Regions from separate parts of the Priestia sp. YIM B13552 genome, predicted to be linked through region 2. Evidence: a T-box and tRNA genes for the amino acid it is inferred to sense, from the RefSeq annotation. Region 2 holds a T-box; the other holds one or more tRNA genes.

Region 1 (7,632 bases), 240 kb from region 2:
TTTCTGTTCCGCTTCTTTAGGGTGAAGCATAATCCAATAATCCTTCATATCGCGTTCTGTAATTTTTACCACATTCTTAGCATCTTTATTCTTTTTATTTTCCGGAATATCAATCACATTTGTGGTGTAAGGAACATCGATCATAGTGGCTAACTTTTTAGCGATGCGCAGCCTTTCTTCAGCTGTATTTCCTTGAAAACGAGTATATGTAATTGTATTTAAAGAGGTATTATCTACAATTACGCGGTTATAACGATCGTACATTTTCCCTCGAGGAACAGGCGTACTGACCGTAACGTCCTGTGTTTTTTCGACTTCTCGTTCGTAATTCTCACCGTATACAATTTGAACAAGTCCCAACCGCAAAATTAATACGGAAAATAGGGCAAATACGGTCAAGAAAAGTAAGTTCACACGAAAAGGCACGTGACTTTTTCTTCTTTTTTTCTTTTTCATACCAACACCTACACTTTATAAAACATATATACCATAACACCATAAAATCAGCTATTTAGCAAATAAATAGACACCTGGCAGGTGCCTATTTACACAACGTATTTATTCTAAAAGAAAAGCGAAGCATTTTCCATAGTACAAATGAAGGAGCTCACAATACTCTAAGCTGGAGACTCTCCGTCTCCTTCATTTAATACCGGAGGAGTAACAGTCGTTTCTTTTTTGTGCAGAGGCTGTGAGATATGTCTCACACAAAAATAAATGATTGTATGCCCTGCTCCAACAATAGCTAATAAAATGGGAATACTTTTTGCTTCATCAAAAAATAGTACAGCTATTAAAAATAAAGATATGGAAGCGACGCGTCCAATATTCAGAAATACTTCTCTGACAACAATGTATTCAATTCTTTTTGAAACAACGTCTTTTGCTCGCCCAATCACATCGTACGTTAGAGAAATGAATGGAACCAACAAAATAGGATAAGCAATGGCAATACAAACAGCATATATAATTAACTTTGGATACGATAAGTTAAAGATAAGCAAAAAGACTGCTCCATAGAGAAGGAGGCCCCCTGCGAAGATAAATCGAAGGCGATTTTTTTGCTTAATAAACCTTGAGGCAACATAGTATCCTACAAACGCAACTGCTGAATTCACCAGTCCATATGTTCCTAAAGCTAGTTCACTTCCCGTCGTAATAAATACCATGACGGATACAACAAAAATGAACGTACCTTCACGCAACCCTTGAAAGAAATGAGCCTGCAATATTCGATTCCAGTCTTTATTGACTTTTCGTTCAGCCCATACTTCTTTAAATTTGTATACTCCTTCCGCTGCGCGTCTTGTAATAAAAAAACTAAGCACAACGGCACCGATAAACAATAGCAGCGATACACCAAACACGATTTTATACCCAAGTGATTCATACAAAGCGGAAATAACAAAGCCCGCTCCTAAAGGACCAATCATCCCTGCAAAAGAGTTTAAGATCCCTAAAAATCCGTTAAAAAAGTCTCTTGTATCAGGTTCTGTAATTTCAAAAGTTAGCACATTAAAAGCTAGCCAATAAAAGCCGTATCCTATACCCAGCAGTCCGCCAAGCAATACTAAATACTGGGCTGCGTTAGCTCCACTGATTAATACAGCGATATAAAAAACAGCTAAAAAAGATACACCTAATCTTAAAACCACAACCCGGTCAATTCGTTTGGCCCATTTACCTGCTAAAATAAACGTAAGCGGCTGAAGCACCACTACCGCTAAATTATAAATAGCGAGATCCGAAAATTCGCCTGATTGTTTCCACAGATAAATGTTAACAAACGAATTGGAAATTGAAATAGCCAAGGCATAAAGACCGCCTATAATTAAAAGCAAAAGTAAATCTTTACTAACTTCTACATCTCCAACTACTTTTTTTAATAAAGGCATATCAAAAAACTCCTTTTCTCTTCTACACCTAGTGTGTGAAAAAGAAAAGGAGATATGTAAAAGAATTGGAAAACAAAAAAGCCAGTAAAGGTAATAATTACTTTACTGGCTCTTAAATACGTCTTCAGCTTATTTTGCAGCGTCGTAACGTTTAGCAACTTCGTCCCATTTTACAACATTAAAGAATGCTGAAATGTAATCTGGACGGCGGTTTTGGTAATTTAGGTAGTAAGCGTGCTCCCAAACGTCTAGACCAAGAATTGGCGTTTTGCCTTCCATTAATGGGCTATCTTGGTTTGGTGTGCTTGTTACTTCTAATTCGCCGTTGTTTACAACTAACCAAGCCCAGCCAGAACCGAAGCGAGTTTTAGCTGCATTTGCAAATTCTTCTTTGAATTGATCAAAGCTGCCGAATTTGCTAGCGATAGCGTCTGCTAATTCACCAGTTGGAGCACCGCCGCCGTTAGGGCAAAGGATTGTCCAAAATAATGAGTGGTTCGCATGACCGCCACCGTTATTGCGTACTGCTGTACGGATATCTTCAGGAACAGCATCTAAGTTTGAAATTAACTCTTCAATACTTTTGCTTTCTAAATCCGCTTTGCCTTCAACAGCAGCGTTTAGATTTGTAACATATGTGTTGTGATGTTTTGTGTGGTGAATATTCATTGTTTCTTTGTCGATATGTGGTTCCAGTGCATCGTATGCATAAGGTAGTTCTGGTAATTTGTAAGCCATGAATAATTCCTCCTTCAAAATATGTAAGCATTTTGGCGCAAAAGCACCATATACGTTTAGATTAGCAAATTTACCCTACTGTTTCAAATAAAAAGTTCCTAATCCATGATTTATATTTACCTAATTCCCATTCGCTATTCTTTTAAACATAAAAAAAGCTTCTTTTTCTCAAAAGAAGCTTTGAATAGACAATAGTATGGCGGAGGAAGAGGGATTCGAACCCCCGCGGGCTTTAACACCCCTGTCGGTTTTCAAGACCGATCCCTTCAGCCGGACTTGGGTATTCCTCCAACCCTATAAATGGTGGACCCTGCAGGACTCGAACCTGCGACCGGACGGTTATGAGCCGTCTGCTCTAACCAGCTGAGCTAAGGGTCCACATGGCTCCACAGGTAGGACTCGAACCTACGACCGATCGGTTAACAGCCGATAGCTCTACCACTGAGCTACTGTGGAACAATATGAATTATGTATGTCACAAACGCAAATTGGAAAATAGCGGCGGAGGGGATCGAACCCCCGACCTCACGGGTATGAACCGTACGCTCTAGCCAGCTGAGCTACACCGCCATGGCTCCACAGGTAGGACTCGAACCTACGACCGATCGGTTAACAGCCGATAGCTCTACCACTGAGCTACTGTGGAACAATATAACATTTACTAGCGACATTAAAAATTTAACATGTTTCTAACCTAAAGTCAATATATTATTTTAAAACAGCGTATAAAAAATAGGCAATCATCAGCAGTTGAATAAATCCTTTTGAAATAGCGCCACTAAAAAAGCCAATAACCGAACCTACTCCAATTTTTACTGCGTTGCTAATTGTGGTCCGATGAACAATCAGTTCTCCTACAATCGCTCCGATAAACGGCCCTAAAATAATTCCAAATCCCGGAATGACAAACGGACCCACAAGCAGCCCAACTGTACTTCCCCAAACACCTGCTTTAGTGCCTCCGAATTTTTTCACACCAATAATATTAGCTATATAGTCTGCTAAAAAAAGTGCGACAACTAACAATCCTTGTATCACCCAAAATAACCAGCTATAGGAGCTAAAATCATAAAATAAACCGTATATAACAAATCCCAGAGCTACAAATAGCACGCTTGGGATGATGGGATAAACCAACCCAACAAACGATACAACAAAGCTAATGATAATTAATGCCCAACATAAAATAGCCATGCCCGCACCTATCCTTTTTATTATTACTATTTATCATACAATAACCACTCCCATAAAGAAAGACCTTGCACGACGAGTCCTTCCTTTATTTTACTTTCGAATACGATTTTTGAGTGTACCTCTGCAATATTAACAGCACGGTCCTCAAGCTGCCCGTAATATCCCCCAAAAACAATGACAGGGAAACCTGTACATATACGCATAAGATGTGCTTGTGACAAAACGCTCCACCGCATCATTGTAATTGGTAACGGTTTCTAAAATCTATTGTAAACCTTAAATTTTCGCTATAAAATAAGATATAACCAGAATCTTCAATAAGAGGAGGCTTTACAATGAGCATGCTGAAAAAGATGGCATGGAGTTTTACTTCCTTCAAAAAAATAAGGTCGCTTCGCTTTGAGCATACGAATAAAACAATTGGCTTTGTGCTGTTTTTAACATTTATTTCTTTGCTGCCTACATTTTTCTTTATGACTTTGACGATTGTAAATGGCTATCATATCGCTACTACAGATCTTCCGAAATCTGTTTCTTCTTTTTCTATTTCAAACTCACAGCTTACGTCAAGTCAACCTTTCACAAAAAAAGTAAATGGTACCGCTTTTATCTTAAACCCCTCACAGTCTATTGAACGGTTTCATTCCCCTGCTCATGCCATTGGTTTTTTAAAGGATGGAATTTACATCACGACTAATTCACAAACACAAACGTATTCATATGAGTTGCTAAACTGGCATCATAAAGATAAAAATGAACTGCTAAACTTGCTGCACGAACAAAAATTTTCTTTATACATACTTGTCCCTATCGCTATGCTTTTACTGTACGTATTAACATCTGGACTAAACTTCCTTTTTATTACCTGCCTTGCTTATCTTGGGAAACTGATTGGACTCATTACTAAAAAGCAGCTTCCTTTCAAGCAGCTATGGGCACTGAGCGCTTATAGTACAGTAGCCTTCACGCTGCTGTATACGCTTTTTGAAGCTTTTTCTTTGTCTCTAGCACTACATAGCTCTCTTTACTGGATAGGAACATTCTTCATTTACTTGTTGCTCGTCACAAGGGTTCCTATAAGAAAAAAAGTAAAACCTAATAAAGATGCTGGGACAAACGTATCTTAGTTGAAGGAAAATCCAAACGAGGAATCTAGATTCTTGATAGAGAATCCACCTCTTTTGGATTTTTTTATTGATATGGTGAACGCAGGTTTCATGTATGCGGCTGCTTCTAGCTGGTGATTGGAGTGATGTAGTTAAGTCTCAGCCTCTTTATTTCGGTACAACTTTTCTTCTTCCCATTGCACAAGGAAGAATTTTCAACTGATACAAAACCCACAAACCTCCTGCTGTGAGCAGAATAAAGCTATAAACAAACATCAGCCTTTCAGTGTGCATCCACACTTCAAAAACAACAGGTCCCAACGCTACTCCTAAAAATCTCACCGTTCCATAAATGGATACAATAAACCCTCTTTCTTCGTCTGAAGCCGCTGAAGTAATCATCATATTAATACACGGAAGAACAAATCCTAAGCCGCCAAAGGCGACTGTCAAACAAAACATCAGCACAGGAAGCGTATAAATAATCGTTAATACTCCAAACATCAGGAATAAAAGAGTTATCCCTACTATCATTAATTTTTTCATGAGCTCTACATCTGTTTTGATGCGTTGACCCGTCCAATAAGAAACGAGCGTCATCGCACCAAGAGGAAATAAAAAAGCGGTTCCTTTAAAAAAACCGTCTATATGATACGTTTCCTCTATTAGAAAAGATAAGTAATATAAAATGCCAAATAATAAAAATAACCCCAATCCCCCCACAAAGAATAAAGGAAAAAGCGATTTTCTTTTATCATAGACAATCCCAATGGCTCTCTTTAAATATTCTTGAACAGATACTAAATCCGAGCCTGTTTTCCCTTCTCTCACATACATCACTATACCTACTAAAGCAGCACCTGCAGCTAAAGGATAGACAAAAAATGCGGCATACCATACGACGAGTGCTGCCGATGCTCCAATTATCGGCGCAACCACTTTTCCAACTCCGTTATACACTTCTAAAATCCCGAGGACTTTTGCTCTTTTTTCCCCTGTAAATACATCTCCAGTTAATGCCATTGCCAACGTTGTAGTACCTGCAGCTCCAATCCCTTGAATGACTCTGCCTGCCATCAACACAGCAAAGCTTCCAGAAGAGAATAAAGCACTACCAGCAGCGATGACACTGCCTATTATCATCATGACGAGTGAATATATGATTAACTTTTTACGCCCATACCGGTCTGATAAAATTCCTACAGCAGGAATACACAATGCGGCTGGAATCGAAAATGCACTCAGTATCAAACTGGTTTGAACTCCGCTTAAGTGAAGTGACTTTTGAATGCTTGGCAGCAGAGGAATGAGCATGGAATTTCCCAGCACCATGATTAAAGGCAATAAGCCTAATGAAACAACCATTAATTTTCCTTTCAATTTTCGTTCTCCAATCATATTTAAGTAAGACAAGCATAGGCTTTACACATAAGCAAAAGAATGAAGGAGGAGCATAATGAAAAAGCTATGTGCATTAGCCGCTTTCGCTTTTATCGGATATATTTGTCACTACGACATTAAATACGGGACCATTCCCACTGCTACTGAAGCAGTTCAAGTCAGCAAAGCGCAGCCTGCAGAAACAAAAGCCGCCAGCTCTTCTTCCACCTATACAAAAATAAAAATTAAGCCAGGCGATACAGTTTTATCCGTCATTGAGGAGCTTACAAAAAAATCGATACCGGTTTCTATGAACCAAATGATTACAGACTTCAAAAAGTTAAATAACGGTACAGCGCCTGAGGATATTCAAATTGGAAAAACGTATAAGTTCCCTATTTACAAGTAATGACAGCATTCTTCTTGTCAAGATGGGATAGTCATTGTTAAAATAGCTAAGGTAGTACTTTCTACTAGTTATTTTGTTCATAAAGAGTTATTCTATTAATGAATTCAAATTCTTGATTTCATTTTGAAGGAGAGATTATCACGTGAGTGAAATTATACATCGTACAAAAACACGCCCGGTTAAAGTTGGAGATTTAACAATCGGAGGCAGCAACGAGTTAGTTATTCAAAGTATGACAACCACTAAGACACATGATGTTGAAGCAACGGTTGCAGAAATTAAACGTTTAGAAGAAGCAGGATGCCAAGTTGTTCGTGTTGCTTGTCCAGACGAGCGCGCAGCAGATGCAATCCCTGAAATTAAAAAACGCATTAACATTCCATTAGTTGTGGATATTCATTTTGACTATCGCTTAGCATTAAAAGCTATTGAAGGCGGAGCGGATAAAATCCGTATCAACCCTGGTAATATCGGTCGCCGTGAAAAAGTGGAAGCTGTTGTAAATGCTGCAAAAGCTAAAAATATTCCAATTCGTATTGGAGTTAACGCTGGTTCACTTGAAAAACGTATTTTAGATAAATACGGCTATCCGACAGCAGATGGCATGGTAGAAAGTGCACTTCATCACATTAAAATTTTAGAAGACCTTGATTTCCATGACATCATCGTTTCAATGAAAGCATCGGATGTTAACTTGGCAATTGAAGCTTATGAAAAAGCTGCTCAAGCATTTGACTACCCTCTTCACTTAGGAATTACAGAATCGGGTACATTATTTGCAGGAACTGTAAAAAGTGCAGCAGGTCTTGGCGCTATTTTATCTAAAGGAATCGGAAATACATTACGTATTTCTTTAAGTGCGGATCCTGTAGAAGAAGTAAAGGTTGCGCGCGAATTGCTAAAATCATTC
Region 2 (7,632 bases):
GACTGGTTGTTTATATTGCCCGCAAGTTTGAAAATACGGGAATCAATATTGAGGATTTAATTAGCATCGGCACCATCGGTTTAATTAAAGCAGTAAACACATTTAATCCTGAAAAGAAAATTAAGCTAGCGACGTACGCCTCCCGCTGTATTGAAAATGAAATTTTAATGTATTTGCGCCGCAACAATAAAATTCGATCTGAAGTTTCATTTGATGAGCCGTTAAATATTGATTGGGATGGAAACGAACTGCTATTATCTGACGTGATGGGAACCGAAGAAGATATCATCACAAAAGACCTGGAAGCCAATGTAGATCGAAAACTTTTGTTGAAAGCACTGCACCAATTAAATGATCGTGAAAAGCAAATTATGGAGCTGCGCTTTGGGCTAGCCGGCGGAGAAGAAAAAACGCAAAAAGATGTAGCTGATATGCTAGGCATTTCTCAGTCTTATATTTCAAGGCTTGAAAAACGAATTATTAAACGGCTGCGAAAAGAATTTAATAAAATGGTTTAAGTAAAAAAGCTGATTGTATAAGGGCTGAGAAGCATCTTATACAATCAGCTTTTTTAGCGTGGAATTGTCAGAATTGTAAAAGTGCATATTTTTTCCTTCGGAGGAGATACTGAATTCAGAACATCATCTCCTGTTAGGAGGGAAAGAGTTGACAAGAAATAAAGTAGAAATTTGTGGAGTAGATACTTCGAAACTTCCCGTATTAAAAAATGAAGAAATGCGAAAGTTGTTTAAACAAATGCAGGCTGGAGATGGAACAGCAAGAGAAAAGCTAGTAAGCGGAAATTTACGTCTCGTACTCAGCGTGATTCAACGTTTTAACAATCGTGGAGAATTTGTTGATGACTTATTTCAGGTTGGATGTATTGGATTAATGAAATCCATTGACAATTTTGATTTAAGTCAAAACGTGAAGTTTTCTACATATGCTGTCCCAATGATTATAGGGGAAATTCGCCGCTATTTACGTGACAATAATCCAATCCGTGTTTCTCGTTCCCTTCGTGATATTGCTTATAAAGCTCTTCAAGTTCGTGAAAGGCTTATGAGTGAAACATCCAAGGAACCTACAGCTGAGGAAATTTCAAAAGTCCTAGAAGTGCCGCATGAAGAAATTGTGTTTGCTTTAGATGCTATCCAAGATCCGGTTTCTCTATTTGAACCTATTTACAATGATGGTGGAGACCCAATCTATGTCATGGATCAGCTAAGCGATGAACGCAACCGTGATTCAACTTGGATTGAAGAAATTGCTTTGCAAGAAGGTATGAGAAGATTGAACGAGCGAGAAAAACTAATTTTACGAAAGCGCTTCTTTCAAGGTAAAACACAGATGGAAGTGGCTGAAGAAATTGGTATTTCTCAAGCGCAGGTTTCTCGTTTAGAAAAAGCTGCTATTAAACAGATGAATAAAAATATTCAAAGTTAACAAAAGCTATCTAAACTGGCAGCTGCTCGCGTTCATATAATTAATACCATTCACTTTATTTGATGTTCAACTTAATAAGCATCGTGTCTATAAAAACAGACGCGGTGCTTATTTTGTATGTATCAATGAATACATGACCAAAAGATATTCATATCAGATTTCCTATTGCTGTGAGGACTTCTAGCTACTTGTTGAGAATGTCTCTTGATGAAAAGCTGTGTAATTAGTAAACAAAATCCCTATAGAAAGAGAATGACAGAGAAAAAATAAGCTTTTCCTTCATGAAATGAAAATTTGAAAATATATATAGGCTAAGGAATAAAGTTGGCTATAGGAGGAGAGAGAGCATGTTAAAGATTTCAGAATTTCAGCTGAAAGATGTAGTGAATGTAGCTGATGGCAAAAAACTTGGAAATGTAGGGGATATTGATATTGACTTAACAACGGGAAAAATACAGGCCGTCATTATCGGAGGCTCTCGTGTATTAGGCTTCTTTGGAAAAGATGATGAAATTGTGATTCCGTGGAAAAATATTGTGAAAATTGGTTCTGATGTCATTTTAGTACGTTATAAAGACGCATTTCAGCCTGAAGAGAATTAGTTTTTTGTCAACAGCACCTAGCAATCTGTGGTACAATATGTGAGAACAAATGAAACAAGGGATGTGTCACATACATGAATCCTGAGCCATTAAAAAAAAGTCATCACGACTCGTTTATGTGGCTGAGCCCTTGGGTAGAAAAGAATGATATGCTTGTTGCTGGTTTCACCACAAAAAATGGTGGTGTGAGTAAACCTCCATTTGCTTCTTTTAACCTAGGGCTTCACGTAAACGATAACGTAGAAGATGTTATTACAAATAGAAAAATTTTAGCAGCCGAACTAGACATGTCTTTTGAAAGCTTTGTATGTGCTGAACAAGTACATGAAGCAACTGTTCAAAAAGTAACAAAAGCCGACTGTACAAAAGGAATCTACAAGTACGAAGAGGGCATAAAAGCAACGGATGGCATTTATACAAATGAATCTGATATTTTGTTAGCTTTATGTTATGCAGATTGTGTTCCCCTGTACTTCTATGCGCCTGATCACCATTTAGTTGGTCTAGCTCATGCCGGTTGGAAGGGAACAGTGAAAGATATTGCAGGAAATATGATTCGACGTTGGGTAGAGCAAGAAAATGTCCCGATTGAAGATATTTACGTGGCGATTGGCCCTTCGATTGAAGATTGCTGTTATGTTGTCGATAACCGCGTCATTACACAAGTAAACGAAGCAGTTGGCCAAAATGGATATCAAGAAGTAAGCCCTGGACAATACGCGCTTAATTTAAAAAAAGTCAATAAGCTGCTGATTCAAAACGCAGGCGTATTGCCGGAACGAATTTTAACATCGTCGTATTGTACAAGCTGTGAAGATGACCTGTTCTTTTCACATCGCCGCGATCAAGGGAAAACAGGACGCATGTTTAACTTCATAGGCTTTAAGGAGGAGTAATTACATAGTGACAGCTAGCGTAAGTGAAAATCTAGAAGCAGTTCAACAAACAATTGCTGAAGCGTGTAAAAAAGTTAATCGAAATCAAAAAGATGTAGAGCTGATTGCTGTAACAAAATACGTTTCCACAAAACGAGCAGCAGAAGCAGTGGATGCAGGCATTTTACATCTCGGAGAAAACAGGGATGAAGGTCTTCTAGAAAAGTATGAATCAATCGGTAAGAAAGCGACCTGGCATTTTATCGGAAGCTTACAAACAAGAAAAGTAAAAAATGTGATTGATAAAGTTGACTATATTCATTCACTAGACCGATTATCTTTAGCAAAAGAAATTGATAAACGCGCAGGACATCGTATAAAATGTTTTGTACAAGTTAATATTGCCGAAGAACAATCCAAGCATGGCCTTGCTGTAGAAGACGTAATTCCATTTATTCAATCTCTTGAAGAATTTGCAAATATCCAAGTGGTCGGATTGATGACAATGGCTCCTCACACAGATGACGAGTCTACGCTTCGCAGCTGTTTTCAAGGTCTAAAAAAATTGCAGAGTCGTATACAAGAACTAAACTTGCCATATGCACCGTGTACAGAGCTATCAATGGGAATGTCAAACGATTATGCAATTGCAATTGAAGAAGGAGCAACATTCATTCGACTAGGAACCACGTTAGTTGGGAATGAACGTTAAGGAGGTGTAATTCAAGATGAGTATGAAAAATCGCTTTAGAAGTTTTTTTGCTCTTGATGACGATACTGAATATGTAGAAGAACATTACGAACAAGAAGAGTCGGTAGAAGAGCCTGTACAGCAGTCGAGACCAGCAGCGAAAGCTAGTCAGCAGCCGAATCAGCAGCAAAACGTGATTAGCTTGCAAAGCGTTCAAAAATCATCAAAAATGATGCTTTGCGAACCGCGCGTCTATGCCGAAGCGCAAGAAATTACGGACCATTTAAAAAATCGTAAAGTCGTAGTTGTTAATTTACAGCGCATTCAACGAGATCAAGCAGTGAGAATTGTCGACTTTTTAAGTGGTACAGTTTATGCTTTAGGCGGGGACATTCAAAAAATTGGAACCGACATCTTTTTATGTACACCTGATAATGTAGACGTAAGCGGAAGCATTTCAGATATGATGGGAGAACATGATACAACAAACGTAAAGAGGTGGTAGTTTTTGGACATCGTTTTTGGGATTCTTGGAAAATTAATTGGGCTTTACTCATGGGCACTGATTATTTACATTTTGATGTCTTGGGTACCCGATGTAAGGGCGTCTAAGTTTGGTCAGCTGCTGGGCAGTATTTGTGAGCCTTACTTAGAGCCTTTTCGTAAAATCATTCCGCCTATTGGCATGATTGATATTTCACCTCTTGTCGCAATCTTTTTATTGCGATTTGCGGAAAGAGGCGTGTATTCACTTAATAATGTGGTGGGATTTATTTAAAAAAGGAATCGCTGGATTCCTTTTTTACATACCAATAGTAGGAGTAATAATATGTCTATTTATGAACATTTTAGGCAAGAAGAACATGGATTTATTGACCAGGTTCTTCAGTGGAAAGAAGATGTCCTACATCAATACAGCCCAAAATTAACGGACTTTTTAGATCCAAGAGAGCAGCAGATTGTGACGGCTATTGTCGGGACTGAAGGAGAGGTTCAAGTTTCATTTGATGGTGGACAACCGTTTGCTGAACGCAAGCGTGCGCTGCTATATCCGGATTACTATATACCTCAAAGCGAAGATTTTCAGTTGCGTATGTACGAGCTCAATTATCCTAAAAAGTTTGTGACAATTGAACATCCTCAAGTTCTTGGTTCGGCGATGTCCTTAGGACTGCGCCGTTCAAAATTTGGAGATATTTTGGTCGCGGGAGACGATATTCAGCTTGTAGCTGCAGAAGAAATTTCTTCTTATATTGAGATGAATTTAACATCAATTGGAAAAGCCAAAGTTTCACTTTCTTCTATTCAAAGAGAGCAGCTGCATGTGGTAAAAGAAGAGCTGATTGAACACGTTTATACAGTTTCTTCAATGAGGCTTGATGTTTTGCTGTCGACCATTCACAATTTATCAAGACAAAAAGTCCAGCCGTTTATTGCAAATGGAGCGGTAAAAGTAAATTTTAAAGTCATTGAACAGCCTTCTTTTGAATGTCATGAAGGTGATATTTTGTCACTTCGTGGTCACGGCAGAAGTCGTATCGTTTCACTTGAAGGCAAAACCAAAAAAGAAAAATGGCGAATTGTTGTAGGAAAGCAGAAATAAAGAAATCTACTAGCAGGAAATTTTAAAAATATGTCGAATAAACCATTACTAATGACGTAATGAGACAACACGGAGGTGGCCTAGATGCCTTTAACCCCTTTGGATATTCATAACAAAGAGTTTAATCGCGGATTTCGCGGATATGATGAAGATGAAGTAAATGAGTTTCTTGACCAAGTAATTAAAGACTATGAGCTGGTAATGCGTGATAAAAAGGAGTTAGAAGGAAGAGTATCTGAATTAACAGATCGTCTTGGACATTTTACTAACATCGAAGAAACGTTAAATAAATCAATTTTAATTGCTCAAGAAGCAGCGGAAGATGTGAAGCGAAACGCTGAAAAAGAAGCGAAGCTCATTATAAAAGAAGCAGAAAAAAATGCGGACCGTATTATTAATGAAGCACTGTCTAAGTCTCGTAAAATTGCGATGGACATTGAGGAAACGAAAAAGCAGTCTAAAGTATTTAGAACTCGTTTCAAAATGTTAATCGAAGCACAGCTTGAAATGTTAAACAGCGACGACTGGGATCAGTTGATGGATTATGAGATGCCAGCGCTAGAAGAAAAAATTGACTAGTCAAGACATCATCTTGACTTCTCATGTTTTGTTGTCATATAATTTGGTAACAGATGAAATTTCATATCAAACAGTACGGAGACAGGGACAGTAGCTTTTTTAGTTTGTCAAAGCGAATCGAGGATGGTGCGAGCTCGATAACAAACAAAAAAGTGAAAATCACCCTAGAGTACCATTGCTGAACTGATGATAGTAAGCAGTGGCGGTTTATTCACGTTACGAATGCAAAGAGGATTTGCGCACAGCAAATCTACTAGGGTGGTACCGCGGGAGACCTTCTCGTCCCTTTTTGGGATGAGAAGGTCTTTTTGTTATGGTACAAAAAGATATGAAATTTACGTTTTTTTTTGGAGGGTAAAACATGGAATATAAAGATACATTATTGATGCCAAAAACTGAATTTCCAATGCGTGGAAATTTACCGAACCGCGAGCCTAAAATGCAAGAACAGTGGGCTGAAATGAATATTTATGAAAAAGTACAAAAACGTACCGAAGGCCGTCCGCTATTTGTCCTGCATGATGGACCTCCATATGCGAATGGCGATATTCACATGGGACATGCGTTAAATAAAATTTTAAAAGATTTTATCGTTCGCTATAAGTCGATGTCAGGCTTCTGCGCACCTTATGTACCAGGCTGGGATACACACGGTTTGCCAATTGAAACAGCTTTAACAAAAAATAAAAAAGTAAACCGCAAAGAAATGACGGTAGCTGAGTTCCGTAAGCTTTGTGAACAGTATGCTTGGGAACAAGTAAACGGCCAGCGTGAGCAGTTCAAGCGTTTAGGCGTACGCGGAGATTGGGATAATCCATATGTAACGCTTCAGCCGCAGTACGAAGCGCAGCAAATCAAAGTGTTTGGTGACATGGCGAAAAAAGGCTATATCTACAAAGGGTTAAAACCTGTGTACTGGTCCCCTTCAAGTGAGTCTGCTTTAGCAGAAGCGGAAATTGAATACTATGACAAACGTTCAGCTTCTATTTACGTAGCGTTTAACGTAAAAGATGGTAAAGGTGTGCTTGAACAAGATGAAAAATTCATCATTTGGACGACAACACCATGGACAATGCCAGCTAACCAAGGGATTGCTGTCAATCCTGAGCTTCAGTACAGCGTAGTTGAAGCAGATGGAGCAAAATATGTAGTGGCAACTGAACTGATTGAAACAGTTGCTAAAGAAATTGAATGGGCTGGCTATAAGACGCTTCGTACGGTAAAAGGTTCAGAACTTGAGCGTGTAGTAGCTGAGCATCCAATCTACAAGCGTGATTCATTAGTTGTTCTTGGCGATCACGTAACAACGGATGCTGGTACCGGATGTGTTCATACAGCACCGGGACACGGGGAAGACGACTTTATCGTTGGTCAAAAATACGGGTTGGAAGTTCTTTGTCCAGTCGACAGTAAGGGTCATATGACGAATGAAGCACCAGAATTTGAAGGGTTATTCTATGATAAAGCGAATAAGCCAATTACAGACAAACTAGAAGAAGAAGGCGCGCTGTTAAAATTAAGTTTCATTACCCACTCATACCCACATGACTGGCGTACAAAGAAACCAACAATTTTCCGTGCGACGGCACAGTGGTTTGCGTCTATTAAAGATTTCCGTGAAGATTTATTAAAAGCAGTAGAAAAAACAAAATGGGTGCCTACTTGGGGTGAAACGCGACTTTATAACATGGTGCGTGACCGCGGAGACTGGTGTATTTCTCGTCAACGTGCATGGGGCGTTCCGATTCCGGTATTTTATGCTGAAAATGATGAGCCAATCATTACGGATGAAACAATTGAACACGTATCAAATCTATTTAGAGAACATGGATCAAA

Evidence for each region. The T-box of region 2 lies ahead of ileS (isoleucine--tRNA ligase). A T-box ahead of a tRNA ligase gene usually reads a tRNA of that ligase, here a tRNA-Ile.
Region 1: it has a tRNA-Ile gene. The T-box ahead of ileS (isoleucine--tRNA ligase) is inferred to sense a tRNA for this amino acid. The anticodon was not compared.

Annotation. Positions count from the first base shown of each region.
Region 1 is NZ_JBHZOU010000002.1:801,010-808,641, forward strand. It holds gene ACFX40_RS10170 (peptidoglycan D,D-transpeptidase FtsI family protein) at 1-456, opposite strand, end outside; gene ACFX40_RS10175 (MFS transporter) at 618-1,895, opposite strand; gene sodA (superoxide dismutase SodA) at 2,025-2,633, opposite strand; tRNA gene ACFX40_RS10185 (tRNA-Ser) at 2,831-2,923, opposite strand; tRNA gene ACFX40_RS10190 (tRNA-Ile) at 2,935-3,011, opposite strand; tRNA gene ACFX40_RS10195 (tRNA-Asn) at 3,015-3,089, opposite strand; tRNA gene ACFX40_RS10200 (tRNA-Met) at 3,130-3,203, opposite strand; tRNA gene ACFX40_RS10205 (tRNA-Asn) at 3,205-3,279, opposite strand; gene ACFX40_RS10210 (DUF456 domain-containing protein) at 3,342-3,827, opposite strand; gene ACFX40_RS10215 (hypothetical protein) at 3,854-4,048, opposite strand; gene ACFX40_RS10220 (DUF1189 domain-containing protein) at 4,163-4,954, shown strand; gene ACFX40_RS10225 (MFS transporter) at 5,102-6,313, opposite strand; gene ACFX40_RS10230 (hypothetical protein) at 6,390-6,722, shown strand; gene ispG (flavodoxin-dependent (E)-4-hydroxy-3-methylbut-2-enyl-diphosphate synthase) at 6,874-7,632, shown strand, end outside.
Region 2 is NZ_JBHZOU010000002.1:563,972-571,603, reverse strand. It holds gene sigE (RNA polymerase sporulation sigma factor SigE) at 1-518, shown strand, start outside; gene sigG (RNA polymerase sporulation sigma factor SigG) at 667-1,446, shown strand; gene ACFX40_RS08950 (YlmC/YmxH family sporulation protein) at 1,794-2,048, shown strand; gene pgeF (peptidoglycan editing factor PgeF) at 2,123-2,944, shown strand; gene ACFX40_RS08940 (YggS family pyridoxal phosphate-dependent enzyme) at 2,952-3,635, shown strand; gene ACFX40_RS08935 (cell division protein SepF) at 3,652-4,119, shown strand; gene ACFX40_RS08930 (YggT family protein) at 4,123-4,392, shown strand; gene ACFX40_RS08925 (YlmH family RNA-binding protein) at 4,444-5,217, shown strand; gene ACFX40_RS08920 (DivIVA domain-containing protein) at 5,302-5,796, shown strand; T-box leader at 5,866-6,086, shown strand; gene ileS (isoleucine--tRNA ligase) at 6,158-7,632, shown strand, end outside.